DNA from 4 places in the Endozoicomonas sp. Z74 genome. Region 1 is predicted to be linked to each of the others. Evidence: predicted binding sites of a transcription regulator. Region 1 holds the regulator's gene; each other region holds the start of a gene.
The links. The regulator PhoB, encoded in region 1, activates phosphate uptake and scavenging genes when phosphate is short. The targets are predictions, from matches to a motif close to TGTCATANNNNTGTCANA.
Positions count from the first base shown of each region.

Region 2: ACNRUY_RS15350 (Na/Pi symporter) is a predicted target of PhoB. The motif match lies at 1,679-1,696, and genes of this name have one in related genera.
Region 3: phnW (2-aminoethylphosphonate--pyruvate transaminase) is a predicted target of PhoB. The motif match lies at 2,122-2,139, and genes of this name have one in related genera.
Region 4: ACNRUY_RS01570 (PhoX family protein) is a predicted target of PhoB. The motif match lies at 1,535-1,552, and genes of this name have one in related genera.

Region 1 covers NZ_JBLYZI010000007.1:38,452-41,629, reverse strand. Annotated here, with positions in the region: gene ACNRUY_RS03220 (hypothetical protein) at 1-668, opposite strand, end outside; gene phoB (phosphate regulon transcriptional regulator PhoB) at 1,019-1,708, shown strand; gene phoR (phosphate regulon sensor histidine kinase PhoR) at 1,788-3,113, shown strand.
Region 2 covers NZ_JBLYZI010000052.1:30,284-33,461, reverse strand. Annotated here, with positions in the region: gene ACNRUY_RS15355 (energy transducer TonB) at 1-202, opposite strand, end outside; gene ACNRUY_RS15350 (Na/Pi symporter) at 432-1,619, opposite strand; gene ACNRUY_RS15345 (Na/Pi symporter) at 1,731-2,894, opposite strand.
Region 3 covers NZ_JBLYZI010000039.1:2,623-5,800, forward strand. Annotated here, with positions in the region: gene ACNRUY_RS12900 (aspartate aminotransferase family protein) at 1-839, opposite strand, end outside; gene phnW (2-aminoethylphosphonate--pyruvate transaminase) at 829-1,953, opposite strand; gene ACNRUY_RS12910 (aminotransferase family protein) at 2,209-3,178, shown strand, end outside.
Region 4 covers NZ_JBLYZI010000003.1:112,346-115,523, forward strand. Annotated here, with positions in the region: gene ACNRUY_RS01570 (PhoX family protein) at 1-1,473, opposite strand, end outside; gene metE (5-methyltetrahydropteroyltriglutamate--homocysteine S-methyltransferase) at 1,713-3,178, opposite strand, start outside.

The sequences.
Region 1 (3,178 bases):
TTGGAAGGTGGGTTATCTGGGGTTAAGTCGACCTTCCTTGAAACCCCGTCATGAAAATCATTGGTAACCGGATTGGCCCGGCTTTGTATAACAAAACCTTGAAGTGCTTCGGTAACATAGCTGGTTATATCATCACCACCAGTGTTTACGCGCGGTGGTAGAGTGGCAGCTTGTATTAAAGGAGAGGTGGTTTTTACCCGAAGACGGGGCTGCCCTTTACTGAACTTGCAAACCAGGCTGTCAGCAAAGAGTTTCTGGCAAAATGGAGAAGCTTGCTTGGCTTCCAGCTTATACTGAAATAGGAGAACTACTTCAGCGTTGTTGAAAGGGGGGAGTCGCTCGATAATGACTTCGTTCTGGTTTGGGGGCTCTATAGATAATGGCTCTGTTGAAAAAAAGGGTGAAGATAGAAATAGGGGCTGGACAGGACTCGAAAAAATCACCTGCGGGTTATAGGAAGGTGCTGATTCCTCTCTATTGGGGGCAGAGAAAGGGCTCATTTGAAATTCGCAGTTAACCCCTTCATTGAACTGCCAGCAATTGCCATAATTGCTGTCCAGAAGTTGTATCTCTGTTCCGGAAATCCTTATATCTAATGTATTTCTGTCTGTATGGGGAGTCCCAAATGATGCCCCAGGGGCAGAGACATGAGAGAGCAGTAATAACATAAACAGATATCTGAAACGGTCTGGGAAGTGCTGCGTCGCTATCATATGAGGATACTGAATTGTATTAGGCCAATAGTGCTGGTGTCAGGTGTACTTCATTCTTCGTCGGGCTCGAAATATAGATGTTATTTAGTGTGGGCCTCAGACGTTTTCGAAATAGAGTGGGTTATCCTGTGACGAAAAAACAGGCAGCGGTAAGAAGGCTTTCATATCAGGCCATTGCCTGTTATTTCTCAGATTGTCATTTATCTGTAACAATCGGCGGGTGTAATACCTGTCGTATGGATGAGTGAGTAGGAATAACGGGTCATACACCTTAACAGTGATCATATTATCTCGGGGTAACGGTCATGTCTGGCAAAACAATTCTAATTGTGGATGATGAAGCGCCGATTCGGGAAATGGTGGCGGTGGCCCTGGAGATGGCCGGTTACCAATGCCTTGAGGCGGCTGATGCCAGACAGGCGCACACCCTGGTGGTGGATCGCAAGCCGGACCTGATTCTGCTGGACTGGATGCTGCCGGATGTTTCCGGCATTGAGCTGGCCCGTCGGCTTAAGCGGGATGAACTGACGGCGGAGATCCCGATCATCATGCTGACCGCCAAAGGTGAAGAGGACCACAAGATTCAGGGACTGGAAACCGGGGCTGATGATTACATCACCAAACCGTTTTCTCCCAGAGAGCTGGCGGCCAGGTTGAAAGCGGTGCTGAGACGAGCCCGGGGCATGGATGATCAAACATCTATCGTCGTCAAGGGCCTGGAGCTGGATCCAGTGAGCCACCGGGTCAGTATCGATGGCAAAGCCGCTGAGATGGGGCCCACTGAGTATCGCCTGCTCCAGTTTTTTCTGACTCACCAGGAACGGGCCTATACCCGTGGTCAGTTGCTTGACCAGGTCTGGGGTGGCAATGTCTATGTGGAAGAACGTACCGTGGATGTCCATATACGTCGACTGCGCAAGGCTCTGGGCAGCGATTATGAAAATTATGTTCAAACCGTCAGGGGAACGGGGTATCGTTTTTCTACCCGTGCCTGAAGCATCACGATCCTCTTACCGATGATGCGCAGGTCATCAGCAAATCACCCGCTTGTAAAGGGAAGAGCCGGAATTGAATGTGGCAACCTCTATCAGATCGTATTTTACCGGTCGACTGTTGTTGGGGCTGGCTTTGGGTTTTTCCGCAGGTTGGCTTGCCGACCGGGTTTTCCTGGGGCTTTTTGTGGTGACGGTGCTGTATCTGGTCTGGAGCCACCGTCAGTTGTATCGGTTAATTGGCTGGCTTGACAAGGCCTCCCATAAAGACATTGAGCCCCCGGAAAGCAGCGGCGTCTGGGGTGAAATTTTCGATGGTATTTACCGGATCCAGCGCCGGCAGAAACGCTCCCGGCGACGGCTGGCCAGTGTCATTGAGCGCATTCAGGAGTCTACCGCGGCGCTGAATGATGGCATCGTGATGGCCGACCAGCAGGGTTGCCTGGAATGGTGGAATCGGGCTGCAGAAGAGCTGCTCGGCCTGCAGATGCCCGATGACCAGGGGCAGCTATTGACTAACCTGGTTCGGGATCCACGGTTTGCCGGTTACATGGAGCATAGCCAGAACCGGGAGCCGATTCAGATTGTGTCTCCGGCCCATGAAAACCGTCAGCTTCAGATTGCCATTACGGTGTATGGGCAGGGTAACCGGTTGCTGCTGGTGCGTGATGTCACTCGGCTGCAGCAGCTGGAAACCATGCGAACCGATTTTGTGGCCAATGTTTCCCATGAACTCAGAACGCCCCTGACGGTCATTGCCGGGTACCTGGAAACCCTGATTGATGGCGTTGAGCATCACCCTGATACACCTCCGGTGTGGAACAGGGCATTGAACCGCATGCAGGAACAGGCCTTGAGGATGCAGGGGTTGATTGCGGATTTACTTCTGCTGTCCCGACTGGAGGCAACAGAGCCGGAGGGGGATAAACAGAAGGTCAGCCTCAAGCCGCTGCTGGAAGGGATTGCTGAGGATGCCCGGGCGCTCAGTGGTGAAGAGCAGCACCAGGTCTCTCTGGAGTGCGATGATGACGCAGCCATGGTGGGAGACAACGTTGAACTGCGCAGTGCTTTTGCCAATCTGGTCTTCAATGCCATCCGTTATACGCCGACAGGAGGAAAAATCCAGATACGCTGGTGGCAGGATCAACAGGGTGGACATATGATGGTCCAGGACAATGGCGTTGGTATTGATCCGGTTCATATCCCCAGGCTGACCGAGCGGTTTTACCGGGTGGATAAAAGTCGAAGTCAGGCTACCGGGGGGACCGGGTTGGGACTGGCTATCGTCAAGCACGTGCTGTTAAGGCATGATGGTCGTATCAGCATTAGCAGTCATCCAGGCAAGGGCAGCCGTTTTGTCTGTCACTTCCCTTTATCCAGGCTTGCCTCGCGGACTGTGGAGGGTTGATGAGGTTCAGCTGTTTTTTGAAAGCACTAAAATAATTTTAATTAAGGCTTCCTCAAAGTCCCATT
Region 2 (3,178 bases), on a different contig from region 1:
GGTTACTTTCCACTGGGGTCGATGGCTGTTCATTTGCTATAGGCATTTGAGCCCTGGCCAGGGTCAGTTTCAACTCAGAGGTTCCGGATGTTTCGGCCACCATGGCACTGGTTGTGTGATGAGGCGCCAGCATCAGGGCCAGGTGCAGTGCCAGGGAGCACAGCATAGCCTTGGTGAAGGTCTGACGGGAGTGGTTGATCATCCGGGTTGGTATCTATTGGCAAACAGGAGTTGTGTGACCGGTTGCTTAACGTAAAAAACAATTGACTGTCGGGTGCTCAGGATTGCAGGTGACGCAAACGGTTCACTTTTGCTCTGGGCATTGGGTCAGGCAACGGGGAGGAGGATGATACCAAGAGAGCGTAGGGGTTGAAAATCCCTGTTGACCACAGTTCGGCCAACAGGGTGAGAGGAAAAGCAGTCTGAGAGGGTCAGGCGGTCAGATAAATAATGATGCCGGGCAGGATAAAGAACGCCAGAATCAGGTAACCAAAGGCGTACATCCGGTTTTTTACCGCCAGGTCAGACAGTTTGTCTGCCATGAACAGCGGGATTTCCCGGAGCCACTTGATTCCATAGATCAACACAACCGCACTGATATTAAAGAAAAAGTGTACCAGAGCAATGGTCAGGGCTGGCAGGGCGGCAGCACCCGTGATGGCAGTAGCTGCCAGCAGTGCGGTGATGGTGGTCCCGATATTGGCGCCCAGTGTGAAGGGATACATCTGGCGAACTGTGAACAGGCCATTGCCCACCATGGGAACCATCAGGCTTGTGGTGGTGGATGAGGACTGCACCATTACCGTCATTGCGGCACCGGAGAATATGCCGCTGAGTGGGCCACGACCAATGGATTTATGCAGGACTTCTTTAGCACGGCCGACCATGACTTTCTTTAGCAGCTTGCCCAGACGCACCACGGAGATAAAGATCAGGAAAATACCCGCCGCAATCATGGCTGCGCCCGCCAGTTTGTGGTCCGGCAGCACACCGGCAAACCCTTTGAAAATATCCACTGCAGGCGAGGTCAGTGGCTTGATAAAGTTCAGGCTTTTGATGGACATGCTCTGGCCGCCCACCAACAGTTCTGCCATATAGGAAGAGGCTTTGGTCAGGAAACCGGTCAGCAGTTCCAGTGGCAGGATAATCAGTACGGCCAGCCAGTTGAAGAAATCGTGAACGGTGGAAGCGGAGAAGGCCCGCTTGAACTCTTTATCGCATCGGATATGGCCAAGGCTCACCAGAGTATTGGTGATGGTGGTGCCAATGTTGGCTCCCATGATCATGGGAATGGCCAGTTGAACCGGCAGGCCACCGGCCACCAGGCCGACAATAACTGAGGTGACGGTACTGGAGGACTGAACCAGAGCTGTGGCCAGAGTACCGGCAATCAGGCCCATGATGGCATTATTGGCAAAGCCAAACAGCTGGGCGGCAGCTTCCCCACCACCCACGGCCAGTTTAAAGCCGGAGCCAATGACACTGACGGCCACCAGCAGTGCGTATACCCAGAGAATAACCCGCATCCAGATCCGGCCATAATGACGGGTGGTCATGGCCTTGTAATCAATTTTCTGTTTTGCGGTGGATGTCATTTCAGACATTTCAGACGTTGACATAAAGAGCTGCACCTCGGGTGCTTATCAAGTAATCACTGGGTGCAAACATAAAAGGTCTTTATGACAGTTTTATGACATCTTCGTCATCTTGTTGAAATAAATATACCCTGTTCAGCCGGTCACCAGAATCAGAAGTCCGGGAAGGATGAAAAAGACGCCTGCGACATAAGCCAGCACCAGGGACTTGCGTCGGCTGGCCACCTGGGCAAAACGACGGGCGGTGCGGTAGGGGATATTTCTCAGGAACGGATTGCTGTAGATCAGCAGAACACCACTGACATTAAACAACACATGCACCAGGGCGATCTGCAGGCCTGCAGCAGCGGTTGGGCCGCTGAGAGTGGTAGCTGCCAGCAGGGCAGTGATACAGGTGCCGATATTGGCCCCAAGGGTAAAGGGATATATCTCTTTGAGCTTGAACACACCGCTGCCCACCAGGGGAATGACCAGGCTGGTGGAGGTTGAAGATGACTGAACCAGAAAGGTGATCAGAGCCCCTGAGGTAATGCTGCTCAGGGGACCATGCCCAATAGCTTTGTGCATCAGATCTTTAGCCTTGCCGACCATTAACTGCTTCAGAATTTTTCCCAGCAGGGTGATGGACACAAAAATAAAGACCAGACCCGTCAGCGCCAGTACGATTCCCCCGATTCTTCCAGGCAGCAGCTGATAAAGGTCAGCAAACAGATGGACTACGGGTTTGGTCAAGGGCTTGATAAAGTCGAGACCGCTTGCGCCAGAGCCTGCATCGCTGTAGATGATGCCGGAAAGCCAGGCGGAGCTTTTTTCAAAAAAGCCGGTCAGCATTTCCAAGGGCATGAAAATAAAGACGGCCAGCACGTTGAAAAAACCGTGCACAGTGGCTGCGGCAAATGAGCGGCGGAATACTTTCCGCTTGCCCAGGCTGCCGAGGCTGACCAGGGTTGAGGTGAGGGTCGTGCCGATATTGGTTCCCATGATCATGGGGATGGCAATATTCACCGGCAGACCACCGGCAACCAGGCCGACGATAATGGAGGTGACGGTACTGGAGGATTGCACCAGTGCGGTGGCCATGGTGCCGATAATCAGCCCCATAAAAGGGTTGGTGGCGAACTGGAACAGGGCTGCGGCCCCTTCTGCTCCACCTGCTGCCCATTTGAAGCCATCGCCGATCATACCGACAGCCACCAGCAGCATGTAAACCAGCCCAAGAACGCTGAGCCAGGGAATCAGGGTGCGGGATGACGACACCTTGACGTCGGAGCCACTGGCTGAAGCCTGAATAGATTGCATGTGAATTCCGTTATTAACGACAGGCACAATGCCCGCAGAATACGTTAAGGGGCGTATATGAACAAAACCGGCTATTGACCGCAATTGTGGCATTTCCTATATGGCAGACCCATCAGTGACTGGGTGGGGCCGTATAATGACGGAAACGTTTTTTCCAAAAATACGACTTAGACGCAATGGTGTGTTTTCTACATGTTGGATTCCAAAGGGTTTGGTCGTTTATTCAGAGAAGCAAGCAGCTTTCTGTAGGGGGCTCAGCCCCCAGGCCCTGAAAGCCTGGGAGG
Region 3 (3,178 bases), on a different contig from region 1:
CGTTGGAAGGTAAACCACTCACCGCTGCGTCCCATGCCGTTGGGGATTTCATCAATGATCAGCAGTACATTGTGACGGTCGCAGATATCACGGATTCTCTGCCAGTACGCTTTACTGGGCACCTGAACGTCGGTATTGCGGACGGTTTCGGCAATAAACGCCCCGACGCCCCCTTCTTTTTCAATGACGTACTCCAGATAGTCCGCATAGTGAACATCGGAGCCGTCGTCTTTTGGCCATACCCCCCCGTAACGGACCGGTGGCGGAATACGTTCAACGCCGGGTGTCAGGGGCCCCATCCCTTCCCGGAAACAGGCCTCGCCGCCGACGCCAATGGCATCCAGGGAAGCGCCATGAAAGGAGTCCCAGAGAGACACCACTTTATGGTTGCCGGTGACCACTCTGGCCAGCTTTAACGCCATGCCAATCACCGATGTGCCGCCCGGGGCAAACAGCACCCGGTTCAGGTCGTCCGGGCACAGGCTGGCCAGTTTGTGGGCGCAGTCAATGGCCGTGGGGTTGGTGAATCGCCTTGGGGAGAACGGCAGGGTGTCCAGTTGTTCCCGGATTCGCTGGACCACGTAAGGGTGGCCGTAACCGAGCTGGTGAACATTGTTGCCGTGAAAGTCCATGTACCGTTTGCCACGGGCGCCTTCAATATAAATACCTTCTGCAGCGGTCAGAACATCCAGGCAGGGAGTGGACATGGACTGATGGAGAAAACAACGGGCGTCTTCTTCCAGCCACTCCAGGGTAGGCTGGTGATCCAGACTGGCTTTCCAGCGGGCACGGGCTTCGGTGATGTTGATGTCCCCTTCCGTGTTCAGTTTATTGATCATGGGATGGGTTCTCCCAGTACATACTGCTGGCAATGGCCTGGATCAGGTGGGCAATATCACTGGCATAGACCTCGCCGATGGTGCCGATGCGAAAACAATCGGCATCGGACACCTTGCCGGGATAGATCACAAAGCCCTGTTGTTTCAGTTTCTGATAGAACCGCTTGAAGTCGTAATCCGGATGATCCGGTGAATAAAAGGAGGTGATAAAGGGAGAGTGGAGTTTCCGGGGAAGAAGGCACTGGAAGCCCAGTTCCTCCAGCCCCTGAACCAGACGCTTCTGGTTATTGAGGTAGCGCTGGTGCCGGGCGGAGACCCCGCCTTCCTGATGCAGCTCTTCCAGTGCCTGATAGAAGGCTCTGACCGTATGGGTGGGGGAGGTGAACCGCCATTTTCCATGGTTGATCTCCATGCAGCGCCATTGGGCATAGAGATCCAGGGAGAGGGATCGGGCCTGGTTCTGGCACTGGGCAAGCTGCTCCTCACGGGCAATGACCAGCCCGAAGCCCGGCACTCCCTGAAAACATTTGTTGGCGGAGCTGACCAGATAGTCGATGCCCAGTTTGCCAATGTCCATGGGGATGCCCCCAAAACTGCTCATGGCATCAATGATTAGTTGCCGCTGGTGTTGTTTAACCACCGGGGCGATGGCTTCCAGGGGATTGAGCATGCCCGTTGTGGTTTCGCAGTGGACCATGGCCACATGGGTGATGTCCTGATGGGTTGCCAGAACCCGGTCAATGTCTTCTGCTGTGGGAGACTGGGTTTCCCGGTAGTTCAACACCTGGTGATCAATGTTCAGATATCCGGCGATTTCCGCCATGCGGGCCCCGTAGGCGCCGTTATTGATCACCAGCAGCCGGTCATTGTTGCCGATCACCGTACCCAGGGTGGCTTCCACGGCAGCGGTACCACTGCCCTGCATCAGAACCGAGCTATAGCCGGGGGTGTCAGTGGCCAGGGAAACCAGGGTAGAGCGAATTTTTTCCACGATGCCCTGGTTGTAGTCATCATCCCAGGTGCACCAGTCCCTCAGCATGGATTCCCGCACGGTGCGGGAAGTGGATAATGGACCGGGAGTCAGTAACAGATAGGGGTTATCTGTGGCTTTCATGCCTGTTCCTCTTGATGATCGTGTCGGGTTGCAGCCGTTTTGGTATAGACCAGTTTCCGGATCATGAAATGGGGAGGCCGCCCTGTAAATACAGCCCATTCAATCTTCATAAAAAATTCATATTGAAGGAGCGTCGTGTGTTTGGCTCACGCTGGTTTCGCAGTGCTTTGTCACAAAATGGTCATCAGACTGTGAATACAATCTGTGGATAAACCGGTCTATACCAATTTTGTCTGATGTTCAGGAGTCCACAGAATGGGATCATTTGCCGAGGTGCAGAAGCGGCATTTCATGCAGTGCTGGAGTCGTCAGGGCGATTATCAGCCACTGCCGGTGAAACAAACGGAAGGCTGCTGGATTGAGACCACCGATGGGCGGCGTATTTTTGATCTGAGAAGTGCCCATGAATGCATCAACCTGGGTTTTCGTCATCCCAGAGTGATGAAAGCCATGCAGAAACAGATGGAGAAAGTCGTGTATGTGACCGACGACTTTGCCACTGAACCCACGGCCGAACTGGCTCGGACTCTGGCTGAACTGGCACCGGGCAGCTCCAATCGCAAGGTCTACTTCAGCCAGAGTGGGGCCGCTGCGGTAGAGGCGGCGATCAAAGCGGCAAGGATGTACAAGTACAACGAAGTTATGGGAGCGTCCGGAGCCCATGTGGATGCCCCCATGCAGTACCCTTTTCCCTACAAAATTATTTCCCGGTACCGTTCCTGGCATGGATCAACATCCGGTGCGGCTTCGGTATCGGGAGATCCCAGGCGCTGGTTTATGGAACCTTTATCGGTTCCCGGCGTGGTGTTTGCTCCGGATGCGGATGAATACCGGAACCTGTTTGGGGAGGGGGCGGAAGGCGTCGATCGCAATATCAATTATCTGAATTACCTGATTGAGCAGGAAGGTGGCTCCAATAAGGTGGCGGCCATGCTGGTGGAAACGGTGGTGGGCAGCAATGGCATCATCCCTCCTCCACCCGGCTATATGAAAAAGCTGAGGGCGCTCTGTGACCAGTGGGGCATTCTGCTGATTGTGGATGAAACCATGACCGGGATGGGACGGACAGGACGGTTTTTTGCCTTTGAGCACTATGATATTGAGCCGGACATCATTGTTATGGGAAAAGCCCTGGGGGTGTATGCACCGTTGGCGGCGACCATTTTTTCGGAAAAAATCAGTGGCGCTTTCGATGAGCAGATTTTTGGCCATGGCCAGAGCTTTT
Region 4 (3,178 bases), on a different contig from region 1:
TAAAGCAACGTAAACCGTGCCATCCCCAGGATCCACTGCCGTCCACTCCGGGCGATCCATGGGGGTAGCCCCCATTAAATCGGCGGCCCCCGGCGTATTCAGGATAATGTCTGCCAATGTGCCAAAACCGGGAATATCCCCCAGTCGACGATGGTCGTTAGTAATGCTGTCAGGTGTCAGCGATAACCACTGGCCTTCACCGGCTTCATTGAACCGGGCAACATATAAAGTGCCGGCGTCCATGTATTTGGCACCGGTAGCCAGGCGATCTTCCGGGTTACTGTCGGCTGGGTTCCAAAGCGCATCGGAAACAAATTTATACAGGTATTCAAATCGGCCATCATGACCTGAATAGAAAACAACGGGTTTGCCCGCCTCCACTTTGCCGAAAGTGCAGTCTTCATGCCTGAACCGGCCCAGAGCGGTTCGCTTAATGGCCTTGCTGCTGGCATTGTATGGGTCAATTTCCACAATATAACCGTGACCATTGGCCTCGTTACGAAAATCTTCCCTGGCATTGCTGCCTGAGGGCGTTAGATCAAAACGGGAAAACTCCCCGGTGATCGATTCATCCGACGGAGTCTCCCAACCGTAGCGTGAACCGCCATCACTGATTCCCAGGCGTACCTGATCATCCGTCCACTGACTGGCATTGTCCGTTCGGGTAAAGTAACCGGGCCAGTTTTCTTCGCAGGTCAGGTAAGTGCCCCAGGGGGTATAGCCGTTACCGCAGTTATTATTGGTACCACGGGCAATTTTTGTGTTGCCTCTTTCGGCAGTATACCGGGTAACAAGAAAGTCTTTCGGGCTGTCAGCAATGGGACCAGAAATGTCTATTTCGGTTGCGGAAGTGATACGCCGGTTGTAATCACTGTCTCTTACAACGTCCCATACGCCGTCCACCACTTTAATGTGAATGACCGATACCCCGTGAGCGTTGATCTCTTTACGGACCTCTTCAACTGGACGAATTCCGCCGTTTTCTGTGTCGCCATTGGGGTGAAGGGCTCCCTGGTCAATGTATTCATGATTAATGCAGAGAATCCCTTCACTTAAGCCGTTCCCAAGAGGGAAGAAATGCATGCCGTCGTGGTGCATACCCATGGCATTTAACTGATCGGAGGAAGTGTTGGTTCCATCCTCCTTCCACCCACTGGCCAGCCCGTTGATGGGAGTCCCCCAGGGAGCCAGAATTTCCGCCTTGTAGCCAGGGGGGACAACCACCGCATCCCGTTTTGAGCCAGGAACCGACTCAAACCCCAGAGTCAGTTCAGGTTCCCCAGGTGCATCCGGTGACGTTGTGTCATTACTGCCACATCCTGCCAGACCAGCCCCCGCTAAAGCCGCAAAAGCAGAGACGACGGCGGTCCGTTTCAGCATGCCCCGTCGGCTAAGCTCTATTTCCAGTACTTTTGAAATGGGTCGGTTGCCACTGTGGTTATAGAGGGTGGCATCAAAGGTCTCTTTACTCATGTTGTTGTCACTTCCCGGTTAGTGAGTCGGTTCCAGTCCAGGCGTTATTACAAAACAACAACGTTACAATTTAATGTCCCGCTCTCACTCTCCGGTTTATCCGGGTCAGGGTTCGAGAGGGAAAGGCTGAGGAATGAGGGAGGTGGCTGCCAGGAGCAAGGTGTGGGTATACAAATACTCCGTTGGAATCCTGGCAATGGGAGTCACCCCGGCATAGCCGGGGGAAATTTGATCCTATATTACAGGGCCGAAATATCCGCCTCCCTCAACTTTCTGGCCACCAGCACCATATTTTTCAACGCCGCTTCCACTTCCGGCCAGTCACGGGTTTTCAGGCCACAGTCCGGATTAATCCAGAGCCTTTCTTTGGGTATTTTCCGGGCAGCTCGGGTCATCAGTTCCATCATCCATTGTGTATCCGGGACATTGGGGGAGTGGATGTCGTATACCCCCGGACCAATCTCATTGGGGTATTCAAACCGCTCAAAAGCATCCAGCAGCTCCATATCGGAACGGGAGGTTTCAATGGTGATAACATCCGCATCCATGGCGGCAATGTATTCAATGATGTCATTGAATTCGCTGTAACACATATGGGTATGAATCTGGGTTTCATCCCTGACACCGCTGGCGGCAATGCGAAAACTTTTCACCGCCCACTCCAGATATCCGGGCCAGTCCGCCTTTCTCAGGGGCAGGCCTTCCCGAATGGCCGGTTCGTCAATCTGAATGACCCCAATGCCATGACTCTCCAGGTCCTGCACTTCATCCCTGAGAGCCAGGGCCAGCTGCACACAGGACTCTTTGCGATCCACATCCTCCCGGGGAAAAGACCAGCAAAGAATGGTCACCGGTCCGGTGAGCATGCCTTTTACCGGTTTGCGGGTCTGGGCCTGGGCATAGCAGCTCCAGTTGACCGTCATGGGTTCAGGCCGGCTGATATCGCCGATGATCACCGGAGGTTTGACACAGCGGCTGCCATAACTCTGAACCCAGCCATTCCCCGTGAAGGCAAAACCGTCCAGCAACTGTCCAAAGTACTCGACCATGTCATTGCGCTCTGCCTCACCGTGAACCAGTACATCCAGCCCCAGAGCTTCCTGTTTCTGGATCGTGTTGCAGATTTCCTCCTCCATAGCCTTAACGTAATGCTGCTCATCCAGCTCTCCTTTACGGTACTGAAGCCGTTTACTTCGAATCTCCCGGGTCTGGGGAAAAGAGCCGATGGTGGTGGTGGGGTACAAAGGCAATTTAAGCTTGTCCGACTGGACTTCCGCTCTTCTGGTATAAGGCGATGACCGCTGATCAATGGTTTTATCACCGGCTATGGCTGTCACCCTCTGCTCAACCTCTTTATTATGAATCCGGGGTGATTGCTGGCGGGCCAGTACCACTCGATCCGACTCCGCAACCGCCCTCTTCAACTCAGCCAGCTCCTCCTGGTCAGACTCCAGTGCCGCAAGGCCCCCCGCAGCCAATACCCGGCCAAGCAGTGATACCTCAGAACATTTCTGCCGGGCAAAGGCAAACCAGGACTTCAGCTCTTCATCCAGCGCTGTTTCATTCTCAAGGTCCACCGGAACATGAAGCAAGGAACAGCTGGGGGCGACCCAGAGCCGGTTGCCAAGACGCTCCCGGGCCTCTTCCAGCTGCCCCAGAATGCTTCCAAGATCGGCCCTCCAGATATTGCGCCCGTTGACCACTC